DNA from 3 places in the Paenibacillus sp. FSL R7-0204 genome. Region 3 is predicted to be linked to each of the others. Evidence: riboswitches for the same ligand, from Rfam matches in the RefSeq annotation. Region 3 holds a riboswitch; each other region holds the start of a gene.
The links. A riboswitch is a leader RNA that binds a small molecule or an ion and turns the genes downstream of it on or off. The one in region 3 is predicted to bind cyclic di-AMP.
Positions count from the first base shown of each region.

Region 1: another riboswitch for cyclic di-AMP. It lies ahead of MKX42_RS16420 (APC family permease); the one in region 3 lies ahead of MKX42_RS00495 (C40 family peptidase).
Region 2: another riboswitch for cyclic di-AMP. It lies ahead of MKX42_RS11265 (hypothetical protein); the one in region 3 lies ahead of MKX42_RS00495 (C40 family peptidase).

Region 1 covers NZ_JBBOCA010000001.1:3,691,028-3,696,546, reverse strand. Annotated here, with positions in the region: gene murB (UDP-N-acetylmuramate dehydrogenase) at 146-1,060, opposite strand; gene MKX42_RS16425 (ABC transporter ATP-binding protein) at 1,252-2,058, opposite strand; gene MKX42_RS16420 (APC family permease) at 2,245-4,062, opposite strand; cyclic di-AMP (ydaO/yuaA leader) riboswitch at 4,192-4,351, opposite strand; gene MKX42_RS16415 (disulfide oxidoreductase) at 4,578-5,012, opposite strand; gene MKX42_RS16410 (DsbA family protein) at 5,009-5,519, opposite strand, start outside.
Region 2 covers NZ_JBBOCA010000001.1:2,547,142-2,552,660, reverse strand. Annotated here, with positions in the region: gene MKX42_RS11275 (alpha-galactosidase) at 1-1,243, shown strand, start outside; gene MKX42_RS11270 (flotillin family protein) at 1,378-2,808, opposite strand; gene MKX42_RS11265 (hypothetical protein) at 2,827-3,324, opposite strand; cyclic di-AMP (ydaO/yuaA leader) riboswitch at 3,697-3,879, opposite strand; gene MKX42_RS11260 (TetR/AcrR family transcriptional regulator) at 4,262-4,888, shown strand; gene MKX42_RS11255 (MMPL family transporter) at 4,918-5,519, shown strand, end outside.
Region 3 covers NZ_JBBOCA010000001.1:95,587-101,105, reverse strand. Annotated here, with positions in the region: gene MKX42_RS00510 (c-type cytochrome) at 1-312, opposite strand, end outside; gene MKX42_RS00505 (GNAT family N-acetyltransferase) at 440-925, opposite strand; gene MKX42_RS00500 (C40 family peptidase) at 1,171-1,662, opposite strand; cyclic di-AMP (ydaO/yuaA leader) riboswitch at 1,667-1,809, opposite strand; gene MKX42_RS00495 (C40 family peptidase) at 2,197-2,625, opposite strand; cyclic di-AMP (ydaO/yuaA leader) riboswitch at 2,683-2,821, opposite strand; gene MKX42_RS00490 (hypothetical protein) at 3,035-3,868, opposite strand; gene MKX42_RS00485 (M1 family aminopeptidase) at 3,878-5,519, opposite strand, start outside.

The DNA of each region.
Region 1 (5,519 bases), 3.6 Mb from region 3:
TACATTCCGGCTTAGGACTGCACCCTCTTTTCAAATATAAGAATTTATGTTTTTCACGCTATAAATTATCCTTCTATTTCTCGCCGAAACGGCATCGTCCTTTAAAAGGACGGCAAAGTCGGTTAAACTTGGCAAAAACTATCGTCTATAGTTCTTCCCCGATAATCTCCACTTCCGTCTCCAGCTCCACATCGAACTTGTGCTTCACCGCTGAGCGTACATGCTGGATCAATCCGATATAATCGCTGGCTGTCGCGTTGTCGGCGTTGATAATGAAGCCCGCATGCTTGCGTGAGACCTCAGCGCCGCCGATGCGCGTCCCCTGGAGTCCGCTCTCCTGAATCAGCTGCCCCGCGAACCGGCCCGGCGGCCGCTTAAATACACTGCCGCAGGACGGATACTCCAGCGGTTGCTTCGATTCCCGCAGATAGGTTAACTCATCCATGGACGCCTTAATCGCGGCAGGATCGCCTGGCAGAAGCTTGAATCTCGCCTCCAGTACAATATATTGTCCGCTGGCGAAGATGCTGCTGCGGTATCCCCATTGCAGCTGATCGCTGTGCAGGGTGAGGAGATGGCCTTTCCGGTCGATCACGAGCGCACTGTCCAGCACATCCTTCACTTCACCGCCATAAGCTCCGGCATTCATATACAATGCCCCGCCTACCGTGCCCGGGATGCCGCAGGCGAATTCCAGACCAGTCAGCTTCTGCTCCAGCGCATAGCTTGAGACATCGATAATCTTCGCCCCGCACTGCGCATAGAGCAGCCCGTCACGGATGCCCATCCCGGACAGATCCGAGGTCTGGAGCACGATGCCGCGGATGCCTCCGTCCCGGATAATGACATTGGAGCCGTTGCCGAGAATCGTAAGCGGGATCTGATGATCCTGGGCATAAGCATAGATGCTCTGGATCTCTTCATATGTAACAGGAGCAGCCAAAATATCTGCTTCGCCGCCCATGCGGGTATAGACCAGATTCTTAAGGCTCTCCCGGCGTTTCAGTGAGCCTGCTGTAACAAGCGGCTGCAAATCCTCATATATGTTGTCAATATTCATTCTTCATGCTCCTAACTCTATAAACAAGATAATGGTCGTGCTCGCTGCCGGTTAATTACGGCTTCAGCAACCACAACTTTAACAACGAACAGGCTCCCTTGTCAATGACAGGAGCCTGTTACGAAGCTGCATACAGCATTATTATGTTTCGAAATTCCCAATTATACCCTATTCGCCAGCCGCTCCTCCTCCTACAGCCCGGCTGCTTTGTACGCAGCCAGCTCATAAGGCAAACACAGCGGCACACCTGTACGCGGATCAGGTACAATATCCGCCTCAATGCCGAATACCTCACGCAGCACCGCCGGTGTCATTACCTCGTTCGGAGCGCCTTCGCTGATCACATTGCCGGATTTGATCGCTACCATGTGCTGTGCGTAACGGGAGGCATGGTTCAAATCATGGACAACCATAATGATCGTCCGGCCTTCCTGCTCATTCAGCTTCTGCAGCAGCTGAAGCACCTCCAGCTGATGGGCCATATCCAGGAAGGTCGTCGGCTCATCAAGGAACAGAATATCTGTCTGCTGTGCCAGTGCCATGGCGATCCAGGCCCGCTGCCGCTGTCCGCCGGAGAGGCGGTCAATCGGCCGGTCACGGAATTCATTCATGCCGGTCAGCGCAATCGCATCGGCAATAATGCTGCGGTCTTCAGGCGTCAGGCTGCCGAAGCCCTTCTGATGCGGATACCGTCCATACCCTACCAGCTCAGATACCGTTAAGCCGTCCGGGGCAGTAGGATTCTGCGGCAGAATCGCCAGCTGGCGGGCCACCTCTTTGGTGGAGAGATTGTGAATAGACTTCCCGTCAAGCATGACACTCCCGCTCTTCGGCTTCATGATCCGGGCCATTGTCTTCAGAATCGTGGATTTCCCCGAGCCGTTCGCCCCGACAAGCGCCGTAATCTTCCCTGTCGGAAGCGACAGGTTCAGCCCCTTCACAATCATAGTCTCCGCATATCCGATGCTCAGCTGCTCTGTATTTAAACGTTCCGACATGATAACACTCCTCGTATAAATGTAATGGAGCAAGGCTCCTCTATTATAATTTAGCTATAAAACAGACAAGCTCATTTATTGCTTATAGATTGATGATATTGATTCTCATTATCTCTGTCAACTAAAACGTAAAAACGGCCGCCTCCGCATGAAGCAGAAACAGCCGTCTTCCTATAATCTTCTATATTATTTATGCAGATGGAAAGGAACCGTGGCGATGACAATGTCCTTCTGATTCATCAGATATGAACGGATGAACAAGCTGGTCTGATTATGCAGCACCGCCTGCCACCAGTGCTTGGTCACGAATTGCGGAATCAGGACGGTAATATGATCCGTTGAAGAGGTCTTCCACTCTACTGTATCGATGAACTTCACCAGCGGGCGGATAATGCTGCGGTAGCGGGAACGCAGGACGATCAGGCGTACGCCGGGGTTCCACTCCTCCCACTTCTGCTCCATCTTGTGAATCTCTTCTTCATCGAAACCTACATATACAGCGACCACATTATCCGTCAATGACTTCGCATAGCTGATCGAATGCAGTACAGCGCGGGTCACACCGGCGACCGGAACGACTACGGTGCTTCCTTTGATACAAGGCTTATCGGTTGCCGGACAAATCCGCAGCTGATCGGCAATATTCATATAATGACGGTGAATCCGGTGGAACACGATAATGACGACCGGCAGGAAAATGAAGGCCATCCACACGCTGGAGAATTTGGTGATGATGAAGATCATGGTGATCGTTAACGTGGTGAGCATCCCGACCGTATTCACGGCGAACTTGCTCTGCCAGCCTTGCGGCTTCGTTCTGTACCATTGGACCATCATGCCTAGCTGCGACAGCGTGAACGGAATGAATACCCCTACTGCATATAATGGGATGAGTCCTTCTGTATTCCCGTGAAATGCCGCTACCAGCACTGCCGACATCACGCCGAGGAAAATAATACCGTTGGAGAAGCCCAGCCGGTCGCCGCGCACCATGAAGGCATGGGGCAGATATTTGTCTTTGGCGAACATGAACGCCAGCAGCGGGAAGGCTGAGTACGCCGTGTTGGCTGCCAGAAACAGGATAACCGCAGTAATCCCCTGGATGAAGAAGTACAGTCCGCCGCGCCCGAAGGTAGATTCGGTAATCTGTGAGACCACGGTAGCCTTCTCATCGGGCATGATGCCGTACCAGTAAGCGAGCAGCGTAATGCCCGTGAACATCACCCCGAGAATGAGGCCCATGAGCATCAGCGTTTTAGCTGCATTTTTCTCCGCCGGTGCTTTGAAGTTAGGAATGGCATTGGAGACTGCCTCAACCCCGGTCAGAGCCGAACAGCCGGAGCTGAAGGCCTTCAGCAGCAGGAACATACTCACGTTCGATACCGCCGAGCCAATCTCAGGAACGTGGGCATGGGCGCCGCCGGTCATATATTTGAAGACCCCCGAGATGATGAGCACGAAGATGGAAACAACGAACAGATAGACAGGGATGGCGATGAACGAAGCCGATTCGGTCACCCCGCGCAGATTAACAATCGTTAAGAGTACGATAACAGATACCGCTATGAGGACACTATGATTATGCAGATTTGGAAAAGCTGAAGTGATCGCATCTGTCCCCGCCGAGGCGCTTACCGCCACCGTCAGAATGTAATCCACCAGCAGCGAGCCGCCGGCCAGAAGCCCCGTATGCACCCCAAGATTGGTTTTGGCTACAATATAAGCACCTCCGCCCTGCGGATAAGCGAATATCGTCTGCCGGTAGGACAGGATCAGAATGGCCAGCAAGCCCAGTACGGCTAATGCGATTGGCAAGGAGTACCAGATAGCGGTGAATCCGGCGGCCACCAGTACAATCAGAATTTGTTCTGTTCCGTAGGCTACAGACGAGAGTGCATCAGAAGACAGGACAGCCAGTGCTTTCACCTTGGATAACTTTTCATGATCGAGTTCGTTCGACTTCATCGGACGCCCGATCAATAGTCGTTTAACCTTGCTTACCATTGTAGTAACAGTTCCTCTCTTGGTTAAGTTGAAACGGGCTTTCCCTGCGCTGTTTTCATAAGTGGATTTCATAAATGCAGGCACCAAAATAAGCATACGGAAATGATCCGCATGCCTTCGAGTGCATGGTCATTATCCCACTGCTGGCTTACGAGGTTAGCTGGCGGATTCGGACTGTGGTAGCCCTACGGTTACAGCCCTTGCGGCCTGCTCCGATTCACCCCTTTTGGCCTTGGCCAAAGTGTGGTTCCCCCGTTTTTCCTTCCGGAAAATTCAGCGCATATTCAACTTCTCACAAGGACTAATATTAAGCTACAATGCGACTTCCGTAAAGCGTGGAAACAAATGAAAAAAGAATGAAAAGCACTCAAAACAACCAAATTCATCATCCGGTATGTCTTGATCTTTCATTCTCTTTCATTATCCCTTTAACACGTGATTTTACAGGGTTTTTGTATATTATTTTTCACTAAAATTAAGGGCATTCTCTTCTCTTCCTTCTGCCCCTCAGCTTCTTACTCCGCTGGCTCCTCTTTGCGTCCTGTCCAGAGCAGAATGGAGATTAAGGCAAAGGCTATAAGTGCAAGCAGAGGGACCGTTACAAATCCGAACCAATTCAGATAATCCTTGTTGCACGGTACGCCGATGGTGCAGGGAAGCACCTTGCTGAGCGCCGGAATTTTCTGCTCTGCATAATGATAAATAGAGATACAGCCGCCGATCAGACTAAGAGGAAGCACATAAGGAATGATCCGCTTGTCCGCCCGGTAGGTGGCGATCCCCAGCAGGAACAGCTGCGGGTACATGAAGATCCGCTGGAACCAGCACAGCTTGCAGGGCTCGTAATGCAGGACCTCACTGAGATACAGGCTGCCCGCTACAGCTACCACACAGACGAACCAGGCCAAGTACAGACAATTACGCCGGCAGAAGGCAGAGAAGGCGGTCATTGGGCGGCCCCTGTTCCCGCTGCTGCTGCCTGAATCTGGGCGTCAATCGCCTCCATATTGAACGGCTCTTTCACCTTGATGCCGTTCACGAACAGGGATGGCGTATTCGTTACGCCTGTATCGGTGCCCAGCTTAATATCCCGGTCCAGCTCCTTCTCATAGGTACGGTCATCAATATCCTTGCGCATCAGGTCATAATCCACCGGCAGCTCCAGCTGCTTGGCAAGACTCACCATGAAGTCAGGTGTAGCCCACTCCTTATCTTCATTTCCCTGATTGGCATAGATCGCATCGAAATACTTCCAGAACGCTTCCTGGTTCTGATGATACACCGATAACGCTGCCAGGGAGGCCGTTCTGGAATCCGTGCCGAGGAAGGCCAGATTCACGAAATAGAAGGCTGCTTTATTTTGGTCCACATAACCTTGAACGATCTGCGGTTTGATCACACCGGTGAACTGGGCGCAAGCCGGGCATTTGAAATCGCCGAATTCCACAATTTTGACC
Region 2 (5,519 bases), 2.5 Mb from region 3:
GACCATCGCCAAAGCAGCAGGCCCGCTCGGCATTGAGCTATTCGTCCTTGACGACGGCTGGTTCGGCAGACGCGACAAGGATAACAGCTCACTCGGCGACTGGTTCGAGGACCGCCGCAAGCTGCCTGAAGGTCTGGCGGATCTGGCAGACCGGGTCAACAAGGAAGGTATACAGTTCGGTCTATGGGTGGAGCCGGAGATGGTCTCGCCGGACAGTGAACTGTACCGCAAGCACCCGGACTGGTGCCTGCATGCCGAAGGACGCCGCCGGACGGAAGGCCGCAACCAGCTGATCCTGGATCTCTCCCGCCCGGAGGTATGTGACTATCTGTATGAGACGCTAAGCGCGGTCTTTTCCAGTGCCCCGATCCGCTATATCAAGTGGGACATGAACCGCAATATGACCGAGATTGCATCGGTGAAGGCCGCCCCGGACCGGCAAAAAGAAACAGCCCACCGCTATATGCTCGGCCTGTATCATCTGCTGGAGCGCCTGACCTCGCGCTTCCCTGACATTCTGTTCGAGAGCTGCTCCGGCGGCGGCGGCCGGTTCGATCCGGGTATGCTGTTCTATATGCCTCAGACCTGGACCAGCGACAACACCGATGCGGTTGAGCGTCTGGCGATTCAGTACGGCACAAGCATCGTCTACCCGGCCAGCAGCATGGGCGCGCATGTATCTGACGTTCCGAACCATCAGGTGGACCGCATTACCTCCCTCGCTACACGCGGCGATGTGGCGATGAGCGGTAACTTCGGCTATGAGCTGGACCTCACCAAGTTCACCGAAGCCGAGAAGGACCTGGCCGCCCGGCAGATTGCCCAGTACAAGGAGATCCGCACACTGGTGCAGCAAGGGGATATGTACCGTCTGCTGAGTCCGTTCGAGGGTAGCGGCGAGACTGCCTGGATGTTCGTCAGCGAGGACAAGACCGAAGCCTTCGTCGCTTACTTCCGTGTACTCGCAAGACCTAATCCGCCGATTTCACGCCTTACGCTCAAGGGACTGAACCCGGAGCTGGATTACGTCATTGAGACCGGGGCTGCCGGCAGCAACGGGCATGTCCACGGTGGCGCAGAAGCTTCTGCGCCAGCTGGAGGCGATAGCTCCGGTCCGTTCCAGACGGCCTTTGACAGCACCCCGCTCGGCGGCGACCGCCTGATGCGCATGGGCCTCGTGGTCTCCGACCTGCGCGGAGATTACGCAAGCTGCACTTACCGTCTGAGAGCGGTACAGCGCTGATCTACAGCTTCAGACATACCATAGGCGTCAGCCTCCTTTTGGAGATTGACGCCTGTTTTTTTGTGGAGAGATGCAGTCAGGAAGGGGCTAGCTGCCGTTTCATTAACTACTTACTGCCTCCCCCTGCTCCTCTTCTACTCCTGTCCATGTTCATGATCCCGGCCAAGTAACCCGCTGAGCGCCTCTGTTACATTCATGCCGGTCAGCGTCTTGGTCAGCTCAGGCACCTGGGCCATGATTTTGGCGATATCGCCGGTAATTTTGTTTACGCCTGAGGAAGCCCCGTCCTGGGAGATGACGGTGATTTTATCTACCTTGGCCAGCGGGGAAGCGATTTTCTCAGCCAGCTCCGGCAGGATTTTCAGGAATTCCACAGTCAGGGCCGCTTGAGTGAACTGTTTGTACGCCTCAGCCTTCTTCTGCAGTGCTCCCGCTTCCGCCGCTCCGGCGAGCTGGACGATCTCCGCATTCGCCTTCCCTTTTGCCAATTCCGCCTCCGCTGTTGCCAGTCCGCGCTTGGTCGTCGTAGCTGCTTCAGCTTCCGCCTCCAGAATCTGCCGCTGCTTGGCGGCTTCCGCTCTCATGATCGTTGCCTGATTCTCCGCCTGGGCAGGCTTGATCACCGTTGCCTCCAGCTCCCGCTGTCTCAGCTCGACCTCGATCTCCCGGACTGTGCGGTTGGCTTCGGCCTCCATCTGAGTGATTTTCACCTGCTCCGTAACCAGGGACTGCTTGATCTTGTTCTGCTGCAATTCGTACGCCAGATCCGCCTGCGCCTTCTTCACTTCTGTCTCCAGCTTGAAGTCCGCCTGCTTAATATTCAGCTCCTTCTCGAACAGGGATTCCTTCGCACGGGCGGCGGTTCCCGCTTCTATGGTCGCCTGATGGGCATTGGCTTTGGCAATGGAGGATTCCTTCTCCGCTTCGGCCTGCTTGATCTGTATGTCGCGTTCGGCTTCGGCCTTGGCAATACTGGCGTCGCGGCGGATACGCTCAATTTCGGGCACGCCCATATTGTCGATGTACCCTTTGTCGTCGGTAATCTTTTTGATGGTGAAGCTGACCACCTCCAGCCCCATTTTGTCGAGGTCCTCCGAGCAGGTCTCCCGCATCTTGCTGTTGATTTCGTCTGGGGTCTTGAGTATAGATTCTACACTGAGCTGGCCGATCAGGCCGCGCAGATGACCCTCCACCGAATGCAAAATAATCGTCTCACGGTCCTCTTCCGGCCGGTCAATGAACTGCTCACTGGCGGTGAGAATAGCGGTTGGATCGCTTTTTATCTTAATCTGGGCTACGGCCTCCAGGTTCAGCTTGATGCCTTGACGGGAGAACATGGCCTGCGCCGGGATCACATCGAAGCTCATCAGCATCATGGAGATGGTTTTATTGTTCTGGAAGCCGGGGATGACGAACGTCCCGCCGCCCTGGACCACTCTTTTGCCGCCGAGGCCGTATACGATCATGGCCTGATTGGGCGGAACCTTTTTATACGCGGTCACAATACTGGTTAACGCCAGCAGAATCACAACAACAATAGCTCCGGTTACATATAAAATTAACATTTGCTCCGACACTCCCCGTTAGTTTTGTTCCATTTCCCGTTCGAACAGGGTGACCGCTGCGATCCCCTTATCCGTCTTCACAATAATCACCCGATCGCCGCGCAGCAGTGACTGGCCGGATCCGGCCCGCACGCCGATGGAGCGCATGGTCCCGTGCAGCACATACTTCATCTCTCCCACGGCCCCATCCGCTGCGGCGATACTGATATAGCCGAGCTGGCCAGCCGGATCATAATCCAGTTCACTCATACTGCTGTCATACCGGGTCATCACCCGGGCCAGTACCGTGTAGAGCAGGATGCCCGGCAGCAGGGCGATCAAGGTACAGACCAGTACCACGGCGAGCAGCTGCATCCCGCTGTACTTGACAAGCATATACCCCGTGCCGCCCCAGACGGTGACAAACACCATCAGCGGAAGAATCGGCAGAAAGCCCGGCCCCCCGGTATCACCTCCCCCGACATGCAGGTGGCCTGCCAGGCCGTGTCCATGAATGCTGCCGCTTAGGATAAGCACGAGGCCAACCCAGAAGCAGACGATAAATACAGTAGCGATGGTAACCCCCTCCTTTCAATGTAATATGGCTATAAGAAAACTGACTGTAGTGGCGATGCGGAAACTGACTATTGTGGTACATAAACTGAATAACTAGTGTTGTTATAAGATTCAGTTGTGCTTCCACCTGTCACTATTGCCCCTAATTTCCACTTTAGGCTGCTTGGTTGTGTATGGCAGAGGCGCAATTGGATTCAGGGGCACTTGTGCTCTTCATTTCCGTATCCAGCCCATTTTCAGGGCATTCAGTGGGATTAATCCCCTTCCCTACACAGCAAAAAGACCACAGCAGCAGCAGGGCTCTCCGTGGTCGGTTACTCGATCATGGCGCTCATCCTCTCTCTTCGAGGCTTACGGGGTTAGCTGACGGATTCGGGCAGCGAGATTGCCCTACCTCACCAGAGCCATAGTAGCACACTGGCAAGGATTCACCCCGGGTACTCAGCAGCCTATCCTTAAGCCGCCTGCACCAGTTGGTTCCCCCGTTCCCGTTACGGAATTCAGCCATTTCAAGAACAGTGTCATTTCATTCGGTTGTTGATTGAATCTTACGCCTGCAGCCATTTAATGTAAAACCTCACGGATGACAAAAGAAGTCAATAATGCTGTCCCTTCGTGAATGAAGGCGCATTCTTCAGCTCTGCTCTTATCCGCCCGGGGATTTGCTCGCGCTATCGTCTGTTTACACCCATGTTACTCTTCCTCTCACGTACTTCCCACTGCCCTCCTAACTTAATCCCCTAACCCTACTTTTCTTCCTCAGCCCATTACTCCAAATTTAAAATATTCACATTTCCGTCACTCGATGCTCATTGTGCAATCTTTCCCTTTGAGCAATAATAGAACCTATAGATTCTATAGGGCTTATAGCTCTTAGGGAAAGGAGGAAGGTTGAGATTTGAATTCCAAACTGAATTTGCGGGACAAAAAAAAGGAAGCCACCGCCTACGCCTTAGCTGTAGCGGCCTTCGAGCTTGCGCTTGATAAGGGTATGGACGGCTTCATCGTGGACGATATTGTCCAGAAAGCCGGGTATTCCCGGCGGACTTTTGCGAATTACTTCTCCTGCAAGGAGGAGGCGGTAGCTGCCTATTTCATTGGCATGATTGCTGTCCAAGAGAAAGAGGAAGAGCATAACCCGCTGGCTGCTCTGGCGCCGGATTCTACACCGCTCGATGCCCTGTACAATCTGCTGAAGCTGCAATTCACCTCGGAGTTCCTGCATAAGCTGCGGCAGTTCGTCTCCCTGGCGAATCAATATCCGTCCCTGGAGCCTTACATTCTCAATGTCTTCCGGCATTTGCAGATCACCGCCCAGGAGACACTGGAGCAGTTCACCCGTGGACGGTATGCCGATGGATATACCCACCTGCTGGTAGGTGCCGTCTATGGGGCCTTCGTGCCTATCCTGGACGGACGGCTGAACGTCATGCTACCGGGTGAGCAGCAGAGCGGGGACTCCGGGGCTATGCCGTTTGACCAATACCTGAATTCCATGTTTGCTTATTTACGCAACGGCTTCTAAATTCACAGATAAAGAGGAGTAACCATTACATGTCTACCTTTCTATACCGCTTAGGAAAATCTGCTTATGCCAAGCCTTGGGCCTTCATTGCAGTCTGGATCATTGTACTCGGAGTTGTAGGCACCCTGATTGGAGTCAATGGCATTCAATCCAGCTCCGAGATGAAAATTGAAGGCACAGAGTCGCAAAAAGTGCTGGATAAGCTGACAAAAGAGCTGCCCGCTGCGGCCGGAGGCCAGGCTAGTATCGCCTTCACTGTACCGGATGGGGAGCGCCTTGATACGCCTGAGCGTACAGCGCTGCTGCTAAAGGCTATTAATGATGTATACAACATGGAATATGTCATTAACCCTGCCGAACTGGCAGCACAAGCAGCAGCCGCTGCCGATCCTTCTGCCGCCGCTGGCCAAGCTGCTGCCGATCCTTCCGCTGCCGCCGGTCAAGCCGCTGCTGATCCTTCCGCTGCCGCTGGTCAAGCTGCTGCCGATCCTTCCGCCGCTGCTGGCCAAGCCGCTGCCGATCCTTCCGCTGCCGCTGGTCAAGCCGCTGCTGCTCAGGCAGCACCGTTCGGTCCGCTGATTGCCCAAGGCGCTCCGGTTCCCGGCGTGATGCTGTCGGCTAACGGCAGCAT
Region 3 (5,519 bases):
AGGGGCCAGCCTGTCTTTGAAGGAAGGCATCTGTCCGCGGCCCTTGGTGACTATGCTGTAGATCTGAGCTGCGTCATGCGAAGCGCCTTCCTGCTGCAGGCTGGGTCCCGCCCCGCCCTGAAGCTGGTCACCGTGGCAGGAGATACAATTGGCCTTCACTGTGGCTTCTGCGGCCGCAGCGTCCAGTACAACTTCCGGCATGGTCGGCTTGTTCTGTTCGGCTACCTCGGATTTACCTGGTAAGGTAAACATTAAGATTACTGCAAAGGCACAGGCGGCAAAAAACAAACCGCTCATGATCCATTTCTGCATCTGCATCCGTCCCTCCATGTAAGCTGCTGACTCCATTATAGCGGATGGTGAAGCGTTATCATAGTATGTGTGTCAAAAAAATGAACACAAATGATCCATTTTTTTGAAAAACAATCTGTTTCCGGTGCTATTCCTCATAGACCATGCAATAAAAAGGCTTGTTGCCGGTCGGGGTGCGGCGTTCATAGGTATCCGTTATAGTGAACCCGCATTTCTGGTAAGCGCGGATGGCGCGCTGGTTCCAGGTCAGCACCTCCAGGTCGATCTCACGCTCCGGGTAACGCGACCGTGCTGCCTGCACAATAGCCTTCATGAACAGATGCCCCATTCCATGGCCGCACAGCTCAGGCCGCATTCCGACTCCAAGCCGGACTACCCCCTCCATCGGAAAGAGCTGGGCGAAGCCGCACAGATCCCCCTCTCCATTCACAACCGATACATATTGCCTACTTCGCAGCTGCGGGTCTCCGAACTCCACGCCCAGCGCCTGCATCTGCTCCCAGGACATCCAGCCGTAAATATTATACGGCGGCTTGTAGCTCCACTCACAGATCTCAGCGGCATGCTGCGGCTCCATAGGCACCACATAAAAGGTTAGCGGGGAGCTAATCATTAGGGGAGGCCTCCTTTCAGGGGACATAAATTCATTTCTTCTATTAATTATATACAAAAACAGCCAGTTTCGACGCAAATTCCTTGCGGAAATGCAGAAACTTGACAAACGTCAATAATTATTTTCCAAATGTGCAGAATCGGTGTTTTACAAATATAGAGACGGGTAAGTAATTTTATAGACAAAAAAAGCCCTTCTCCAAGATTTCGGCAAAAATCTCGGAAAAGAGCGTAGGTTACAAAGAATTATTGTACATCATCGTTGTCTTGGGAATCCGAAGCAACAGTCTTGTAGGCATCTGTACTCATGATTCGTTTGGCGCCAACGTAGCGGTTGACGTAATAGCTGTCACTCAGCGAACTGATGGTTACACCACGCGAGGAAGAGGCATGGGCGAATTCGCCGTCACCAACATAAATACCGACATGGGATACGCCCTTACCGCTTGTATTGAAGAATACAAGATCGCCCGGTCTCATCTCGTCACGGGATACAGCAGAGCCCATCTGATACTGGGAGCCGGATTGATGTGGCAGGTTAATGCCGACTTTATCAAAAACATACATTGTAAATCCGGAGCAATCAAACCCGTTAGTAGATGTACCGCCGGACACGTATTTGGTTCCGATGGCTTTGTCGATCACTTTATCCATTTTGGAATCCGCGAAAGCGCTTCCTGCTCCGATGGTGAAGATAATGGACAAGCTTAGTACTGCGGCTGCTAGCTTCTTCTTCAAAAGTAAATACCCCTTCCAATGCCTACGAGGTTAGCTTAAGGGTTCGGTTGAAGGTCCCCTATGACCCCTCTTAGAATAGGAGGTCAATTCACCCAAAGTGGTTCCCCCGTTTCCCTAATTCATTAGGGAACTCGGCACGACTGTTGATTAGGATTAGCGGTTCATTCAATACATGACAAAACCTTTGTTAAAAGCGATTCAATAATTACAAAAATGTTACTAAAAGCTCACTGCGATAATTGTAACAAAGACTAAGGCGCTTGGCAATCACTTATAACATATTAATGCATCTTTTTTGCTGTTTTTTAGAGTTATAGTCCTTTCGAAAGACTCATATCTATGCGCAGGGATTATTTTATATGATTTTTTCTTTGTTTTTGCAAGAAAATGCTGTTTCAAGGCTGCAGATTCGGGTAAAAGGTAGAATAAGGAAAAGGAAAAACCCGGAAATGATTACGGCAATAATCATCCCGGGCTCGTATAAGTTACATTTAGTTGTTAGAGGCTGAAATATTCGGGGTATGCTTCAAGGGGTCAATCGTAAGCGACAGCTTGGTAGGCTGTTGTGCTCATTACTCGTTTGGCGCCAACGTAGCGGTTGGCCCAGTAGGACTGGCTCATCGAACTGATGGTAACACCACGTGAACTCGAGGACTGTGCGAACTTCCCGTTTCCAACATAAATACCGACATGGGACACTCCGTTACCCAGGGTATTGAAGAACACGAGATCACCGGAACGCAGATTGCTCTTGGATACACTTGTTCCAACTTTGAACTGTGCTTTGGAGGTACGGGGCAAGGTAAGCCCGACATTCTTGAACACATACTTGGTAAATCCGGAACAGTCGAAGCCGCTGGTGGTTGTGCCCCCGGTTTTATACGACGTTCCAATAGTTTTTGAAATCACAGTATCCATCTTGGAATCCGCGAAGGCACTGCCCGCTCCGAGTGTGAATACCATCACAAGACCCAGCGCTGCTGCGGTGCATTTTTTCTTGAAATTCTGACTAATCAAAAGATGTACTCCTTCCAGGGCCTGCGAGGTTAGCTTAAGGATTCGGTAGAAGGTTCCCCTATGACCCCTCTAAAGCGAGATCAATTCACCCAAAATATGGTTCCCCCACTTCCCGGTGCAGGGAATTCGGCGTTTTATGCACCAGAACAGTTACTTATCGGCATTGATTAAATTGCAATAGTTACGGAAGATTTTGCTTGAAAGATTACAAGTTTGTTACTACTAGTACAGCCATCATTGTATCAGAGGATTTATCCTTTTGCAAATGCTTTTGTCCTCCGGTTCAAGCAAAAAAGAGTCCTGCTCCCGGATAGAGGGGCTGTGACTCTCTTTAGTATGCCGCTTCAGCAGCTTATTATTGTGGAAATGATTTATTGGACCAAAGGTGGTACTGGGCAGCGATTCCCCACATATCGAACAGCGTGGAGGGCAGCGGAGCTGCCTGGCGGAGCATAAGGGCCGGCAATCCGGGATAGAACAGAGCAGAGGCGCTGCAGAGCAGAATTACGGCCAGGCTTCCCGCCCCCAGAATGATGGATATACCTATGGAAGGCATCAGCACCTTCAGGCAGATCAGCAGCGAAGAGAACATGCCGGTACCTGCGGTATAGCCGAACTGCATATAGAGAAGAAGCTTGCGCACAAGGAAGAGATAGAGCAGCCAGCCCAGAACATAAGGCACCAGCTTGAGCAGGAGCTGAACATCGAGAACGCCGCTGAGCAGATGACGGTACATACGCGGAAGCAGCCAATAGAGCGGCAGGAGGGTTAGCGCCCATTCGATGAGGCTGAACACCAGCACCGGCAGCCCATATTTTCTCATTCCGGGAAAAAAGAACAGTCCCCGCGCTCCGTCGCGCTCCTGGTGAAGCTCGTGCAGCAGCCCTGCGCGGATAAAGGGAGTCACCAGCAGCCTTAGCACTGTCAGCGCCAGCAGCATCCACAGCCAGTGCTGAACGGCAGGGTCGGTGCGCAGCGCGGTCTGCCCTTCGATATAATACAGCAGCCTGCCTATTCCGCTGCCGCCGGCATTCGCATCCGGGTAGCGGAGCAGGACAGGGACAACCGCGCTTTTAATGAATTTGTACAGGAAATATCCCCAGAACAGCCGGTAGATAAATAGCAGAATCAGTATATAGAACTGCTCTTTCATGCTGATCCAACCGCGGGCAATTGAACTTTTCACCATTCCTTCACCTCACCAGACAAGAGTTCCGAGCAGGGTTTCAAGCAGAGTTGAAGCACTAAGCGTCCAGCGGGAGAGTGTACGCGGCTCAAGCTCCGCCATTCTGAAATTATTTAGATGCCTGCTCTCCAGCAGAATGGAATGCCCCGGATCGATCTCTGCGGAGACCAGCGGCGCTTTATATGCTAACTCAAAGGAGGTAGCCTTACCCTCGCCATTCCAGTATTGCTGAACAGTGTACCCGTCTGCGAAGGTGAATTTCACGGGAACATCGGGGTACAGGCTGCCCTTATTACTTACATCTACCACAGCGTTATAGCGGCTGCCCCCGCCGTCACTGTTGTCCTGTCCGACCGTAAGCCTGATATCGTCAACTGCGAAGTCGGGTGCACCTCCGCTATAGACATACCGTTCAAAATAAGTCTGCCAGGATTGCTTGGTCACTTTCTCTACAACCTTCTGGAAATCAGCGGTGGTCGGATGCTGGAAGCGGTATTTGCGGGCATAGGCGGCGAGGATGGCATCCATATTCTTGGTCCCGGCGATGCGTTCGATATCCTTCAGCACCAGCTTGCCCCGGATGTATACATTGCGCGTGTAGGCATCATCACCGGTGTATTTCCAGGCCTCCAGCTTAAGCGGCTGTGAAGAGGAGACCAGGCTGGACTGCAGCGGCAGGCTTGAGACCACACCGTATTCCTGTTCCATCATCCGGTCTTCGGCATACGAGGTGAAGCTCTCATCAAGCCAGGCTTCTTCGAATTCATTGCTGGCCACCAGGCCGTAGAAATATTGGTGCCCGATCTCGTGGATGATCGTGCGCTCCAGGGAGGTGCCTGGTGTAGTGTCCGTGGCGCCGAAGGCGGTAATCAGGGTCGGATACTCCATTCCTCCCGCCCCGTTGCCGGACTCCGGCGGGACAACAATCGATAAGGTGGAATAAGGATAAGGACCGTACCACTTGCTGAATGCCATCAGTGCAGCCTCAGCCGCCTGGAAATAGCGCTCCTGGAGATGCTTGTGCAGCGGGTCCAGATAGAGCTTAATCTTCACTCCAGGCACCTGCGGCGCGGAGAATGCCTTCTCGGCAACCACGAAATCAGGCGATGCCGCCCAGGCGAAATCGTGGACGTCATCTGCATAGAACTGATAAACCTTGCGCCCCTTTACAATCTTGGCGTCCCTCACCGGAAACCCGGTTGCGGCGACCTTATACTCGGGCGGGACAGAAATGGATACATTGTAAATCCCAAAATCACTGTAGAACTCGGAGTTGCCGTGGTATTGATGCAGGTTCCAGCCTTCTTCCTTGAGTCCTCTTCTGCCGGCAGGCTCATAGACGCTAAGCTTCGGAAACCACTGGCCGGCCATCACGAAGTCGTCAGCGGTTCCCATCCGGGCGAAAATTTTGGGCAGCTTGACCTCAAATTTAAGCCTTACCGTCACGCTCTCACCGCCGTTCACCGGCTGCGGCAGATGGACCTTGAGCAGTGTTCTGTCATTGACATTGCCGTCGTCCGGTTGCACATATTGTGTGCGCTGCATCAGCGAGACGCCTTCGGAGGTCCGCAAATCTGTCAGGGTAATGCTCCCGTAACCTCCTGCAGGCATGGTGTCACCGCGAAGCGTACCCCCGGACTCCTTCATGAAGGTG